DNA from 4 places in the Nocardioides sp. NPDC000445 genome. Region 1 is predicted to be linked to each of the others. Evidence: predicted binding sites of a transcription regulator. Region 1 holds the regulator's gene; each other region holds the start of a gene.
The links. Region 1 encodes LexA, which represses DNA repair genes until DNA is damaged. Its sites were predicted from a motif close to TCGAACANNTGTTCGA; they were not measured.
Positions count from the first base shown of each region.

Region 2: a site for LexA is predicted at 1,265-1,280, ahead of recA (recombinase RecA). Genes of this name have one in related genera too.
Region 3: a site for LexA is predicted at 1,409-1,424, ahead of ABT304_RS11880 (HNH endonuclease signature motif containing protein). Genes of this name have one in related genera too.
Region 4: a site for LexA is predicted at 2,261-2,276, ahead of imuA' (DnaE2-dependent mutagenesis accessory factor ImuA'). Genes of this name have one in related genera too.

Region 1 covers NZ_JBEPDH010000011.1:38,285-42,169, reverse strand. Annotated here, with positions in the region: gene nrdR (transcriptional regulator NrdR) at 1-83, opposite strand, end outside; gene ABT304_RS16020 (hypothetical protein) at 482-1,378, shown strand; gene ABT304_RS16015 (LysM peptidoglycan-binding domain-containing protein) at 1,492-1,869, opposite strand; gene lexA (transcriptional repressor LexA) at 2,052-2,819, shown strand; gene ABT304_RS16005 (alkaline phosphatase D family protein) at 3,067-3,885, shown strand, end outside.
Region 2 covers NZ_JBEPDH010000006.1:11,441-15,325, forward strand. Annotated here, with positions in the region: gene ABT304_RS09405 (DUF6153 family protein) at 1-379, opposite strand, end outside; gene ABT304_RS09410 (DUF4396 domain-containing protein) at 512-1,225, shown strand; gene recA (recombinase RecA) at 1,474-2,532, shown strand; gene ABT304_RS09420 (regulatory protein RecX) at 2,600-3,319, shown strand; gene ABT304_RS09425 (phosphoribosyltransferase) at 3,316-3,816, shown strand; gene ABT304_RS09430 (GNAT family N-acetyltransferase) at 3,840-3,885, shown strand, end outside.
Region 3 covers NZ_JBEPDH010000007.1:200,086-203,970, reverse strand. Annotated here, with positions in the region: gene ABT304_RS11880 (HNH endonuclease signature motif containing protein) at 85-1,359, opposite strand; gene ABT304_RS11875 (NUDIX hydrolase) at 1,751-2,221, shown strand; gene ABT304_RS11870 (putative immunity protein) at 2,231-2,752, opposite strand; gene ABT304_RS11865 (ribose-phosphate diphosphokinase) at 2,765-3,739, opposite strand; gene glmU (bifunctional UDP-N-acetylglucosamine diphosphorylase/glucosamine-1-phosphate N-acetyltransferase GlmU) at 3,814-3,885, opposite strand, start outside.
Region 4 covers NZ_JBEPDH010000001.1:181,374-185,258, reverse strand. Annotated here, with positions in the region: gene ABT304_RS00895 (MFS transporter) at 1-366, shown strand, start outside; gene ABT304_RS00890 (serine hydrolase domain-containing protein) at 363-2,126, shown strand; gene imuA' (DnaE2-dependent mutagenesis accessory factor ImuA') at 2,287-2,976, shown strand; gene ABT304_RS00880 (Y-family DNA polymerase) at 2,973-3,885, shown strand, end outside.

The DNA.
Region 1 (3,885 bases):
CGGCGCCTGATCTGGCCACCGTCCTCGGCCACGCGGGAGTCGAGCACCTTGGTGTCGCTGTGTCGGCAGAACGGACAGTGCACGGTCGAGCCCCTCTCGTGAGACCTGTGGATCCAGGCCGTCTCATTGGCGGCCCGAGCCTGTGGAACCTGTGGATATGAGCGTGAGTCCCTGTGGAACAACACCCCCATCGCTGTGGGCCATCCGCCTGTTCATGTGAACTAGATGTGGATAACTACAGCGGTGTAACTACTAGATGTAGTGGTAACCGTACGCCCGCCCCCACGACGATGCAAGCGAGCGCGGTGTTTACCCGCGTGTCCGGCGTGTCGGCGGTCAAACACCGAAAGATTCCGGTTCAGGGGCGACGGACTGGGCTGGATGAGTAAGAATGACCCCCGTGACAAACATCCCCGGAGGAAATCGCGTCGGGTCGCGGAGAGGCACGCGCCCCAGAAGCAGTCCCCGGCCACCTTTCATCTTGCCTGCGATCGCGACACTGGCTTTCCTCGTCATCTGGGGAGTGCTCGTGTGGGTCGCCGTCGGTTTCGGGGCCGACGCACGGGGAGGCGATTCCGGCGCTTGGGCGAAGCTCGCCATCGCGGCGGTCGTTGCAGTCGCCTGCCTCTTCCTGACCTTCACCTTCGCCGGGAAGGCCTGGCGGGCCTTCTCCGGCTCCCCCACCACGCCACCCGCCGACGACTACACCGGAAGCCACTCCAACGCCTACGTCGAGGAGCAGGACTACTCGGCCCCGGCCTACTCCGACCAGGCCTACCCTGAGCAGGCCTACCCGGAGCAGGACTACTACGGCACCGGCTCCTACGGCTACGACGACACCGGTTCGTACGGCCGGCACAGCTCCGACACCGGGAGCCAGCCGCCCTACGGCGACACCAGCAACCGCTCGGCCTACACCGACACCGGCTCCCAGTCGCCCTACGGCTACCCCAGCAGCGACCAGGTGTACGGCAACACCGGCAGCCGGGCCGCCTACGGCGCATCGTCCTACCAGCCGCCGACCAGCCCACCGCCCACCCCGCAGCCCTACTACTCCAGCCCGCCGACACCGACGTCGACGCCGCAGAGCACTCCGGGGTACGGCTCGCAGGGATACGGCACAGACAGCTACCCCACCCAGCAGACCGGCTCCCCGCAGTATCAGTCGGGCGCCTACCAGACCCCGACCAGCTACGGCCAGACCGGCTCGAGGGCTCGACTGACCCAGGACCCCGCCGCGACCCAGGCGATGCCCACCCAGCGCCAGCCCCAGGAGCCGACGGCCGAGCCGGACGACGAGTGGCCGCCGCGACACAGCACACGCAACAAGCAGTGGCCGCCGGCCGAGCCGGACAGCCCCTACCGCGGGCGCCACTGACCCGACACAGCGAGAGTGCTGCAGACGCTTCCCATCGTCTGCAGCACTCTCACTTTTCCCCGGTAGCCGGCTGCCGGGGTCGAAGGAGCAGCCGGACATCTATGCGGCGCCGCTTACGGCGCGGTCGGAACGATCAGCGTCTGTCCGGACACGAGCATCGAGGACTCGAGACCGTTGAGCTCCTTGATCCTCTGCTCCATCTCCCGAATCGAGGAGTCGGTGCCGGCGACGGCCTTCGAGGAGATGTCCCAGAGCGTGTCGCCATCGCCGACGACCATCGTGTGGGCGGAGGTGGAGGGGCTTTTGTCGGCACCGTTCTCCACCGCGAACGCCACCCGCGCCCCGATCAGCGCGATCCCGAAGAGCACCACGAGCGCGAATGCGAACACGACGACTCGGCCGCGACGCGTGAGCCGCACGGTCGAGCGACGCACCTCCGGCGCCGGACGCGGCGGCTCGGCTACGGGCAGCACATAGACTGTTGCACTCATCTCACGGCCTCCTGATCACAAGTCTCTCGATCACGTGTTCGATCGAGCACATGTTCGAAGGTAGATCACGTGTTCGAACAACGCAAGTAGCGGCCCCAAGAATTTTCGAACGCCGACACGCGCCGCCCGCGAGGTCGAACAAATGTTTGATGTCGTGGTGCCAGAGGGACTAATGTGATGACATGACCACGCAGAAGACAGGCACCGGATCAGGCGGTTCGAAGAAGAGCCGCGTCCGCGAGCTGCCCGACGGGCCGCCGGACGCGACCGGGCTCACGCCGCGTCAGCAGCGCATCCTCGCTCACCTGCGCGACAGCATCGAGCAGCGCGGCTACCCGCCCAGCATGCGCGAGATCGGGGCCGCGGTCGGGCTGACCAGCACCAGCAGCGTCGCCCACCAGCTCCGTGCGCTCGAGCAGCGTGGTCTGATCCGCAAGGACCCGAAGCGACCGCGCGCTCTCGAGGTCTTCCTCCCGGAGGTGATGGCCCACCGCAAGGCCATGTCCGGCGAGGAGCCCGAGTCGACGATCACCGCCGAGGCCGACATCAACCCCAACCCCGACGCCGCCATGGTCCCCCTGGTCGGGCGGATCGCGGCCGGTGGCCCGATCCTGGCCGAGGAGACCTCGAGCCAGCAGAGCATCGAGGACGTCTTCCCACTGCCCAAGCAGCTGGTCGGCAACGGCGACCTCTTCCTGCTCTCGGTCTCCGGTGACTCGATGGTCGACGCGGCGATCTGCGACGGCGACTTCGTGGTCGTGCGCCAGCAGCCGACCGCCGAGAACGGCGAGATCGTGGCCGCGCTGATCGACGGCGAGGCCACGGTCAAGACGCTCTCCCGCAAGGACGGCAAGGTCTGGCTGCTGCCGCACAACGCGGCGTACGAGCCGATCGACGGCACCCACGCGACCATCCTCGGCAAGGTGACGGCGGTTCTGCGAAGCCTCTGAGCCTCCCGGAACCGGAGGGCATGTCTGGCAAATCCACGCCCGCTACGCGACGTTTCGCATCCGATCTGGCTGCGTTGGCGCCGCTCGACAGCCTCCAGGATGCCTTCGCAGCGCCGCCTTGCCAGATCGGCCCGAAACGCCGCTCGCGGCCGCCGTGTCTTTCCCAGACATGCCCTCCCCGAGAACACTGCGTGAAATCCAGCCGCCGGCCCATGACAGGGCCGGCGGCTGCGTCGTTCCATACAGCGTGACCCAGACGCAGATCGACCGCCGTACCCTCATCGCCGCCGGGCTGGCGACCGCCGCAGGAGCCGGAGCCATCGCGCTTCCCGAGCCCGCCGAGGCCGCGGGTGGCACGCTCAACCACTTCCAGCACGGTGTCGCCTCCGGTGACCCGCTCCCGGACCGCGTGGTCATCTGGACCCGGGTCACGCCGACCGCGGACGCGACTCCGGGGTCAGGGCGGGGCGAGGAGGTCCTGGTCCGCTGGGAGGTGTCACCCACCGCCGACTTCGGCCGCGTCACCGCGAAGGGATCCCAGCAGACGGGCCCCGACCGCGACCACACCGTGAAGCTCGACGTCTCCGGCCTGGCCCCGGAGAGCTGGTACTTCTACCGCTTCACCTACAACGGCCAGACCAGCCGGGTCGGCCGCACCCGCACCGCTCCGGCCGCGGACGCAACCCCGGAGAACGTACGTTTCGGGGTGGTCTCCTGCTCCAACCTGCAGGCCGGCTGGTTCGCGTCCTACCGCCACCTGGCCGCCCGCGACGACCTGCACGCGATCCTCCACCTGGGCGACTACCTCTACGAGTACGCGCCCGGCGAGTACGGCTACGGCATGGCCAACGAGGACGTCCGGCCGCACGAGCCGGCCCACGAGATACACACGCTGGCCGACTACCGGATCCGGCACGCGCAGTACAAGCGCGACGTCGACCTCGCCGCCGCCCACGCCCGGCTGCCCTGGATCGTCACCTGGGACGACCACGAGTCGGCCAACGACGCCTGGCTGCTGGGTGCTGAGAACAACGAGCCCGGCGAGTACGACTGGATCGACCGCAAG
Region 2 (3,885 bases), on a different contig from region 1:
GCGCGAATCCGCTGGTCCGGGACCAGCCGCGGGCCCGCGAGAACCACCAGGCAGGAGTACGCCGCCACAGCCCGCTCAGCAGCAGCACGCCGGCGGCGAGCAGGAAGGCCGCGCACAGCATCATCGCCGTGTGCCCGTCGCCGCCCGGGTGACCGGCGTCGTCGGCCGCTCCGTGGCCGGTGTGCTCGAGAGCGTGCGTGTGCTCGACGTGGGCGGCGGGCAGGCCCAGCGCGCCGTGCTCACCGTCGGAGTCGGTGCCGTGGAGGCTCAGCGCATGCATGGCCAGCAGACCGGCGACCGTGACCATGACCGCCGCCAGCAGGCCGGCGCGGGTGACCGCACGGGTCCTCCGCTGTCGTCGTCGCGCTGCCGTCCACACACAGCACACCCTAAGGAGTCCTTCGCGGTTGGACAAAGTGAGGTCTCAGACCGGATGACACTTGCGAGTGCATACCCCCAAGGGGTATGAATGTCGGGTAGGCACAACGGACCGAACGACCAAGGGAGCGACATGACGTCGCATGACGAGCATCTGCACGCCGGACATCAGCACTCGATGCACGAGGGCCATGAGGGTCATGGCGGCGACCACTCGGTGCATGACGCGCACGGCGTGCACGGGGGTGGGGTGAACGCGATGGCGGCCAGCGCCACGCTGCACTGCCTCACCGGATGTGCGATCGGCGAGATCGCCGGACTCATGATCGGCACCGCCATCGGGCTCAGCACCGGATGGACGATCGCCCTGGCCGTCACGCTCGCGTTCGCCTTCGGCTACGCCCTCTCGACCCTGCCGCTGCTCAAGTCGGGTCTGGCCGTCGGTGCGGCGCTCAGCGTGGTGCTGGCCGCCGACACCCTCTCGATCGCCACGATGGAGCTGGTCGACAACCTGGTGATGGCGCTGATCCCCGGGGCCATGGAGGCCGGCCTGGTCAACGTCGTGTTCTGGATCGGGATGATGATCGCCCTCTCGGTGGCCTTCGTGGCGGCCTTCCCGGTCAACCGATACCTGCTCCAGCGGGGCAAGGGGCATGCGCTCACCCACCAGTACCACGGCGCGGAGCCGGTCCAGGAAGGCGTACGCCGCTTCATCCCGTCCTTCACGAGCGGTGCCCTGGCCGCGGTGATCATCGCCTTCATGCTCGGTGGCCTGTCGGTCGCCGTCGCCGACGAGATGGGTGGCGGCTCCGCCCCGGCCGAGCAGGTCGAGATGCAGAGCCACTGAGGATCCAGCGACCCCGACACGCCCGAACAGGTGTTCACATCGAACGCTTGTTCGGGCTAGTGTGTGGTAGTAGGTGGAGCGTGGTTCGTGCTATCGCCCAGGCAAAAACCGGGTCGTGAAACACCGTGCCAGAGGGTCCCGTTCAAAACTGTCGGTGGTCCCGTCTAGCGTCTGCCTTGATGACGACGAAGACACGTGGACAAGCGGCAGGCAAGGGGAAGAAGTCTGCCCCTCAGGAAGGAAAGAACATGGCGGCAGGTGATCGCGAGAAGGCATTGGACGCCGCTCTCGCCAACATCGAGAGGCAGTTCGGCAAGGGCTCGGTCATGCGGCTGGGCGATGAGACCCGGGCTCCGCTGGAAGTGATCCCGACCGGCTCGATCGCGCTCGACGTGGCGCTGGGTCTGGGCGGTCTGCCTCGTGGGCGGGTCGTGGAGATCTACGGTCCGGAGTCCTCGGGTAAGACGACGGTGGCCCTCCACTCGGTTGCCAGCGCGCAGCGCGCCGGCGGCATCGTGGCCTTCATCGACGCCGAGCACGCGCTCGACCCGGAATACGCGAAGAACCTCGGCGTCGACACCGACGCCCTGCTGGTCTCCCAGCCCGACTCGGGTGAGCAGGCCCTGGAGATCGCCGACATGCTGATCCGCTCGGGCGCGCTCGACCTGATCGTCATCGACTCCGTCGCGGCGCTGGTGCCGCGGGCCGAGATCGAGGGCGAGATGGGCGACAGCCACGTCGGTCTGCAGGCTCGACTGATGAGCCAGGCGCTGCGAAAGATGACCGGTGCGCTCAACAACTCCGGCACGACCGCGATCTTCATCAACCAGCTGCGCGAGAAGATCGGCGTGATGTTCGGCTCGCCCGAGACCACGACCGGTGGTCGCGCGCTGAAGTTCTACTCCTCGGTGCGGCTCGACGTGCGCCGGATCGAGACGCTCAAGGACGGCACCGACATGGTCGGCAACCGCACCCGCGTCAAGGTCGTGAAGAACAAGGTGGCCCCGCCGTTCAAGCAGGCGGAGTTCGACATCATGTACGGGAAGGGCATCTCCCGCGAGGGCGGCCTGATCGACGTCGGTGTCGAGGCGGGCCTGGTCCGCAAGGCCGGCGCTTGGTACACCTACGAGGGCGATCAGCTCGGCCAGGGCAAGGAGAACTCCCGCAACTTCCTCAAGGACAACCCCGACCTGGCCAACGAGCTGGAGAAGCGGATCCTGGAGAAGCTCGGGGTCGTGCCGACCGTCGACGCCCCGGCCGACGGCGAGGCGCCCGCGGCCGAGCCCGCCGGCGTCGAGGACTTCTAGGTCCACAGGCACCGGCTGACCCGTGGCTTCGTCAAGGCCTGACCGTTCGTCCACCCAGGATCCCTGGGTGGACGAACGGCCTGCGCCCGACTGGCTGGGGGACGTGACCCTCGGCGTCGAAGCCTGGGCCGGAAAAGCCCCGTCCCCGTCGGTCGAGCCGTCGCCCCCGTCGGTTGAGCCGTCGTCGCGACGAAGGAGCGACGACGAGTCGAAACCAACACGTTCCCGTCGGAGGCAGCCTCGCCCCGCGGATCCTGCAGACCCGAAGAACGACCCCGAGCCCGACCACGAGGCGATCGCCCGCAAGATCCTCCTCGACGCTTTGACAGGCCAGGCGCGCAGCCGCAAGGAGCTCGCCGACAAGCTGGAGAAGAAGGAGGTTCCGGCGGCCCTGGCGACGCGGCTGCTGGACCGCTTCGAAGAGGTCGGCCTGATCGATGACGAGGCCTTCGCCCGGGCCTGGATCGCCAGCCGACAGCCCGGCAAGGGCCTGGCCCGACGAGCCCTGGCCCAGGAGCTGCGCCGCAAGGGCATCGACGACGACGTGGCTCGCGATGCGCTCGACGAGATCGACCCAGACGACGAGCGCGAGGCCGGTCGGCGGATGGTCCGCCGCAAGCTGCGCTCCCTGGAGCGCTTCGACGACCAGACCAAGACCCGGCGCCTGGTCGGGATGCTCGCCCGCAAGGGATACGGCGCCGGTGTGGCCTACAGCATCGTCCGCGAGGAGCTCAGCCTGGCCGATGACGATGGCGCCGGCGGTCTCGTGTCAGAATCCGATCTGTGAGTGAGCAGCAAGAGCGCGAGATCCTGACCTACGACCTCTTCGGCACCGCGGTGCGCGACATCGCCCAGAAGGTCGTCGACAGCGGTTACGAGCCCGACATCGTGCTCTCCATCGCCCGCGGTGGCCTCGCCCTCGGGATGGGCCTGGGCTACGCCCTCGACGTGAAGAACCTGTCCGCGGTCAACGTGGAGTTCTACACCGGCATCAACGAGCGCCTCGACGTTCCGATCATGCTCCCGCCGACCCCCGCGGCCGTCGACCTGACCGGGATGAAGGTGCTCATCGCCGACGACGTCGCCGACACCGGCAAGACCCTGGAGATCGTCCACGACTTCTGCGAGGGCCACGTGGCCGAGGCTCGCACCGCGGTGATCTTCGAGAAGCCGTGGACGGTGATCAACGCCGACTACGTCTACAAGAAGACCGACCGCTGGATCGACTTCCCGTGGTCCTCCCAGCCGCCGCTCGTCGACCGCCGCGGCGGCCAGGCCCACTGACGCACCGGCGTTAACCTGGGTGCATGTTCACGCCGGTTGCGGTCCACACCGGGACACACCGTCTCGGCG
Region 3 (3,885 bases), on a different contig from region 1:
CTTCAGCGAGAGCTGACGACGGGTTGATGTTGGAGTCGTCGGGCCGAGGGGCAGGCCCGGTGGTGTGATTCCTTGCCCGGCCGGTTAGGGGCGACGGGTGAACCTGATGGTGCCGTCGGGTAGACGCTCATGAACGTAGGCCGCGTTGTGCGCCAATCGGTGATGATGCGGACACAACAACGCCCCGTCCTTCAGATCGGTCTTCCCGCCGGCGGCCCAGGGTTCTAGATGGTGGGCGTCGCACCATTCCGGTGGCATGTCACAGCCCTCGGCCTGGCAGCACTTCTGCTGCAACCGGAGTGCCTTGCGTTGGATGGGCTGGAAGAACCTGCTGCCCCGGCCAGCGTCGAGGACCTCACTGTCACCACCCAGGACCCAGGGGATGATGGTCGCGTTGCACGCCATCCTCCTCGCCTCGGCCGCGGAGATCGTGGCCCCGTTGGTCTCGTCATAGCCCAGGGTGGCGATGCCGAGGTCTTTGCGGAGCTCCTCCAGGGAGATCACCACGTTGACCACGGTGGCGTCGCCACCGTGACGGGGCAGGGCCGCCGGGTCGATCGTCTCAAGCAGCCGCGAGAACCCCTGACCCATCAACCGCTCCCACGGCGGCAACGGAGCACCCTTGCCGACCAACTGTTGTTTGCGGGGCTGGGCCCAGGCCTCCACCAGCCGCTTGAACCTCATCCCCATCGAGGTCGGCAACACCCCGTCGAAGCCGACGGTGCCGTCGTGGTTGTCCCAGACCCGCAACGCGGTCTTCTGCTGAGCGCGTTCCTCCTCGGCCAACAGTGCTTTGGCTTCAGCGTCTTCGAACCGGGCCGGGTCGATCTCACGCAGGATCCGTCGTCCGACGATGCGGAGCTCGTTCGCGGTCAGCCGGGTGGCGTAGTCAACGAGCAGCTTCTCGGCGAGGACCAGGTCCTCGCTGCTGGCGACCGGGTCGGCCTCGATCTTGTCGAGGGCCTGGGTGATCACCCGTGCCTTGTCCTGGGACACCACACCCTCAGCCAGGCCGGCAGCGACGAGGTCGTACTTGGCCACCGCCGCGGCGAGTTTCACCTGCGAGCGAGCCACGGCCTTGTCGACCAGGAGCTCGGTCCGCATCCAGGCGGAGGCGTCCTTGGCACCGGTCTCCTCGGCGATATCGCCGGCAGATGCGAGCACCCGGAGTCTGACCGCGGCCAGCTTGGCTTGGAGCTTCTCCAGCCGCTCCAGGGAGTCCTTCTTCTGCCCGGTGCGCCAATAGGCCGGATCGCGGGTCAGCAGTCGATCGAGGGAGGATTCGATGGCGCTCAGTTCTGCGTCGATCGCGTCACCGGGGTTGGTGTCCCAGTGGTTGGTGTCGCGTTCAAGACTCATCGCCATCCCTCCCTTCAAAGAGGTGTTGTGATGGGTCTGATTCTACGCTTCCAACGCTTGGTTGACTATCTATTTTCCCTGGTCAACTACTGTTTTCGCGGTGAGCGAACGGCCTCGTATCTGTGGATGGTAAGTGGCCCGAAGGGCCACCCTCGCGCCCCATCAACATCACCGGCCCGAAACAACATTCACTCCGCACCACACCCGGGCCGCCGCCCCGATAGCCAGCCAAATCTTTCTCGACGGGCCCCGGTGTCAAGGACCGCGAAGCGGCCGGCGAAGCCGGCGGCCGAAGGCCGTCCTTGACTCCGGGGTTCGTCGAGAAGACCCTCGAAAACGGGTCGGCGGCCCACCCCAACCAAGAAAGAACCCCCCAGCTACCGTGAGAAACATGCCGATCCCAGACTTCATCGTCGCCGTCCGTCAGAAGCTAGGAACAGAGCTGCTCTGGCTCCCCGGCGTAACAGCAGTCATACGCAGAGACGACGAGATCCTCCTGGTCCAGCGCGCAGACAACCTGAGATGGACACCGATCACCGGGATCGTCGACCCCGGCGAGCAGCCGGCGACGGCAGCAGTACGCGAGGCGAAGGAGGAGACCGGAGTGGACATCTCGGTCGACCGCCTGGCATCGGCAGGAGCGACGAGCCCGATGGTCTATCCCAACGGGGATCGTGCGGTCTACATGGACCTCACGTTCAGCTGCACATGGCGCTCGGGCGAGGCGTACGTCGCAGACGACGAGTCCGCGGATGTCGGCTGGTTCCGCGTGGACGAGCTCCCGGAGATGCCTCCGGAGCTCCGGGCGCGGATCGACGCCGCGCTCTCCGGCGAGGCCGAGGCCCGGTTCGTCGCACCGTGAGCGGGCTCGTCAGCCAGAGGCTCTCAACCGGCTGTCGAGGACACTCATGAGCTCTGCGACACGGATCTTGCCGGCCGGCACGACCGGATAGCGCGCGAGTACGTCGAGCAGCACCGGGCTCGCACGCTCGACCGCACGGTCCAGGGACGCGACGGCAGCCCCAGGCTCGGAGATCTCCGCGATCCGCGCGACGCTGGCTGCCGCGCGCAGGATGTGGCCGACCTGAGCGGCATCGGCGAGCGGATGGAGGTACGCGGCCGATGCGGCGTCGCCGGCGCTTCGGGCGGCCAGCCGAGCCGCCTCGGAAGGGGCCTCCTTGGCCGCCCGATGGGCATCCAAAGACGTGACGCGCTGCAGCTTCGTACGCCGTGCACCACCGACGAACTCCCAGGCCGCATCCAGCGCCGCCCTCGGTCGAGGATCGTCGGGGCAGGCCGCCTCGAACAAGGGCAGGACCTCGGCAGCGGCCTCCGCGACGTAGCGGGCGACGACCCGGAGCTCGTCGATCGTCAGCTCGAAGTCGCCCGCCACGAAAGACCAGGGTCAGGCGTGGCCGTCGAACATCGAGGTCACCGAGCCGTCCTCGAAGACCTCGCGGATCGCGCGGGCGAGCATGGGGGCGATGGAGAGCGTGGTGAGCTTGTCGAACTGCTTCTCCTCCGGCACCGGGAGGGTGTTGGTGATGACGACCTCGGTGGCGGTGGAGTTCTTCAGGCGGTCGACGGCCGGGTCGGAGAGGATCGCGTGGGTGGCGCAGATGATCACGCCGGCGGCACCGTCGGCCATGAGCGCGTCCGCGGCCTTCACGATCGTGCCGCCGGTGTCGATCATGTCGTCGGTGAGAATGCAGATGCGGTCCTTGACCTCACCCACGACGCGGTTGGCGACGGTCTCGTTGGGCCGGTTGATGTCGCGGGTCTTGTGGATGAACGCCAGCGGCGCCCCACCGAGCCGGGCCGCCCAGCGCTCGGCGACCTTGATCCGGCCGGCGTCGGGAGAGACGACGGCGAGCGGCTGGTTGCCGTACTTGTCCTTGATGTAGTCGGTCAGCAGCGGCAGCGCCATCAGGTGGTCGACGGGACCGTCGAAGTAGCCCTGGAGCTGGTCGGCGTGGAGGTCGACGGAGATGATCCGGTCGGCACCCGCGGTCTTGAACATGTCGGCGACCAGACGGGCCGAGATCGGCTCGCGGCCGCGGTGCTTCTTGTCCTGGCGGGAGTAGCCCCAGAACGGCATCACGACGGTGATCCGCTTGGCCGAGGCGCGCTTCAGCGCGTCGACCATGATCAGGTGCTCCATGAGCCACTGGTTGATCGGCGCCGTGTGCGACTGGATGACGAACGCGTCCGAACCGCGCACCGACTCCTCGTAGCGTACGTAGATCTCGGAGTTGGCGAAGTCATAGGCCGAGGTCGGTGTCAGCTTCGTTCCCAGAAGGTCGGCGACCTCCTCGGCGAGGACCGGGTGAGCCCGGCCGCTGAAGAGCATCATCTGCTTCTCGGTGGTGCGCTTGGTCATGTGCTGGCTCCTACCCCCGGGGTCACTGCACTTGGATTCTCCATCAACTTCGCTGCCGGACCCAACCCCGGGGGTCACTCCCCTGTCGCCGAGGGTTCACCGAGGATGAGTACGCCCGACTCGAGTGCCTCCTCGGCCGCGGCCGC
Region 4 (3,885 bases), on a different contig from region 1:
ACGCTGATGGGGCTGCCGTTCATCGCGCTCGGTCTGTGGCCGGAGACCGCGCCTTTCGTCATCGCGATGGCTGTCGCCGGCGCCGGGATCGAGATCTTCGGGCTCGGCTGGAACCTCGCGATGATGGAGAACGTGCCCGAGGAGATGCAGTCGCGGGCGTGGTCGTACGACATGCTCGGGTCCTACATCGCGATGCCGATCGGACAGCTGATGTACGGGCCGCTGGGGGAGTCTTTCGGGACACGACCGGTGTTCCTGGCGAGCGGTGTTCTCTGTGTCTTGATCTGTCTTGCCACGGTTGGGGTGCCTTCCGTGGCTAGGCTGCAACGCGTCGAGCAACCTGCCACCGAAGGAACGCCTGCATGAGCCTGAACACCTCCGTCGTCGACGAGCTCTTCCAGCAGCGCTTCGAGGAGAACCTGACTCCGGGCCTGGCCTATGGGGTCGTACGCGGCTCCGAGCTGCTCCACTCCGGCGCGTTCGGGGCGACGACCGAGGGTGGTCCGGCGCCGACGGCCGAGAGCGTCTTCCGGATCGCATCGATGTCGAAGTCGTTCACGGCGGCGGCGGTGCTGCTGCTGCGCGACCGCGGGCTGGTCGACCTGGACGAGGCGATCGCGCAGTACGTGCCCGAGCTCGTCGACCAGGCGCCCTACTCCGCCGACTCCCCGGCGGTGACGCTGCGGCTGCTGCTCTCGATGTCGGCCGGGTTGCCGACCGACGACCCGTGGGGCGACCGGCAGGAGTCGCTGTCCTACGACGACTTCGGCACGTTCCTCGACGGAGGCTTCTCGACCGGGCGGGAGCCGGGGGTCGGGTTCGAGTACTCCAACCTCGGCTATGCGCTGCTCGGGCGCGCGATCGAGAACGTCGTCGGTGGTGACGCGCCCGAGGGGGCGAACCGGGACTTCGTCGAGCACGAGCTGCTGGCGCCGCTGGGGATGACCTCCTCGGCCTACTCGCCCGATGCGGTGCCGAACCGGGTGCCGGGTCATGTGCCGCCGCTGCATCCGGCCTGGGCGGGTGACCGGCTCGAGGGGCCGCCGACGTGGTCCCCGGTCGCGCCGGTGCCGTCGGGGTCGTTCGCGGCGATGGGCGGTCTGCACTCCTCGGTCGCCGACCTGGCGCGCTGGGTCGGTGGCTTCCTGGGCGCCTTCTCCTCCTCCGCCGACGGGCATCCGCTGTCGAAGGCGTCGCGGCGGGAGATGCAGCAGCTGCACCGGTTCGGCTCGGTGTCGGCCTCGCTGGGGTTCGACGGCCCCGAGGCCGGGATCGGCGCGGTCGCCGCCGGCTACGGCTACGGCCTGATGGTCGACCACGACAGCAGGCTCGGGCAGTTCGTCCACCACTCCGGCGGCTACCCCGGCTACGGCTCGCGGATGGTGTGGCACCCCGAGACCGGGTTGGGTGTGATCACGCTGTCCAACAGCACGTACGCCGGGGGCTACCCGACCGCGATGACCGCGCTGCGCTCGCTGGTGTCCGACGAGCTCGCCGGTGGTGGCTCGCACCGGTTCTCGACGGTGGTCAAGGGCTTGCGGCCGCGGCTCGACTCGGCGCTGGAGGCCGCGGTCGAGCGGCTGCGTACCTTCGATCCTGCGGGTGCTGAGGTGTTCGCGCTGCCGTCGCTCTTCGCCGACAACGTCGAGCTCGACGCCCCCGACGCCGGGCGGCGCGTCCAGATCACCCAGGCGCGCGCGAAGGTCGGGCTGCCGCTGGGCGGCGCGCCCTACGGCTACTTCTCCCGTGCGATGGGCGTGGCGCTGGCCGTGGTGCCGGCCGAGAAGGGCCGCTACGACATCGAGGTCATGCTCTCCCCGGAGGCCGAGCCGCGCATCCAGACCCTGCGCGTCAACGCCGTCCCCGACGCCCATGGCGGCCTCGTCGCCGCTGCCCGCGCCGCGCTCGAGGAGAGCTCCCCGGTCATCGCCGCCCTCCGGGCCTTCGGCGTGCCCGAGCTGATCACGACGCCGCTGTCCGGCGACGGTTCGTCGAAGGCCGACTTCCTGGTCGTCGCCGGCACGACGTACTGGAAGATCGCGGTGGCCAAGACGACCACCGTCACCGCCCTCCCCACCTCCGACTATCCCCGCCTCACCTACCTCGCCTCCGCGCTCCGCGGCTGACCCACCCGCCGAGGCGTCAGCTACGTCGGCCGAAGCGTCACTCCCGTCGGCCGAATGGGCATTCCGCTGCCAACTCGGCCGACGTAAGTGACGTCTCGGCCGGCGGGAGCGACGCCTCGGCAGGGTTGCCTCGTTCGAACAAATGTTCGATACTCATTGAGTGGGAGTGGTAGCGGGGATTGAGCGACACCAGAAGCTGGCTCAGATCGAGCAGCTCCGGTCGAAGGTGCGACGGCTGGAGCAGAAGCCGGGCATGGGCGCGGAGCTGGCGACGCACGAGGCGCTCGGTGGGGTGGTGCAGCTCCGGGCCGGAGGGACGTACGCGGCCGACTCGCTGTCGCTGGCGATGCTGCTGCTCGCGGGGCCGTCGGCGGCGGGGGAGTGGACTGCCGTCGTCGGGGTGGAGGACTTCGGCGTCGAGGCTGCGGCCGAGGCCGGGGTCGACCTGGAGCGGACCATCCTGGTGCCACGGCCGAAGGACTCCTGGCTGGAGGCGACCGCGGCGCTCGTCGATGTGACCACGCTGGTGCTGGTCCGGCCGGTGGGGCGGGTGACGCCGAGCGTTGCCGAGAAGATCGGTGCCCGGCTGCGCACCCGCGGCGCCGCGCTGGTCGCGCTGGGGGAGTGGCCGAGAGCAGACGTACGCCTCCGGGCGACCGAGCCGCGCTGGGTCGGGCTGGGCAACGGCGACGGCCATCTCCGGGCGCGCAGGATGGTGGTCGAGGCGGTGCGTGGGACGGCTCCGCCGCGGCGTACGGCACTCTGGTTCCCGGCCGAGGACGGCGGTCTGCGACGCGTCCTCGAACCGGTCGCTGACCTTGCTGACCTGCGGAAACAGGAGTCGGCATGAGTCGTACGCTGGTGGTCTGGTGTGCCGACTGGCCGGTCGCCGCGGCGCTGAGCGAGGCGGGGTTGCCGCGGCACCTGCCGGCCGCGGTCTTCGCGCAGAACCGGGTCCAGGCCTACAACCAGGCGGCGCGGGAGTTCGGGATCAAGCGCGGGATGCGGCGCCGCGACGCCCAGTCGCGCTGCCCGGAGATCCAGGTGCTCGCCGCCGACGAAGCCCGTGACGCGCGGGTCTTCGAGGAGGTGCTGGTGCGCCTGGAGGAGCTGCGCCCCGGCGTCATGCCGCTGCGTCCCGGACTGGTCGCGCTGCGCTCGCCGGCACGCTTCTACGGCGGCGAGGCCGAGGCCGGCGCGGCGATCGCCGAGTGCGTGGTCGAGCTCGGGATCTGGGACGTACGGATCGGCATCGCCGATGAGCTCTTCACCGCCGAGCAGGCCGCGCGGAGCGCCGGTCCGCAAGAGACGTACGCAGTCCCGGCAGACGGAGGCTCCACCGCGTTCCTGCGCGCCCTCCCGGTCCATGTGCTCGAGGACGCGAACGCGGTCAGCCTGCTGCAGCGGCTCGGTCTGACCACGCTCGGCGGCCTCGCCGACCTGCCCGGCGCCGACGTCAAGGCGCGCTTCGGTGCGCAGGCCGCCTGGGTCCGCCAGGTGATCCACGGTGAGGGAGTGCGGCCGGTGACGGGGCGTACGCCACCGCCCGAGCTCACCACCGAGGTGGCCTTCGAGCCGCCGCTCGACTCCGCCGAGGCGGTCTGCTTCTCGGCCCGGCAGGCGGCGGAGGGTTTCGTGAAGGGTCTCGCGACGCGCCAGGAGGTCTGCACCGAGGTGCGGATCGAGGTCGTCATGGAGGACGTCCCGGACTCGGTGCGCACCTGGGCGCACCCGCGGTGGTTCTCCTCCGTCGATCTCA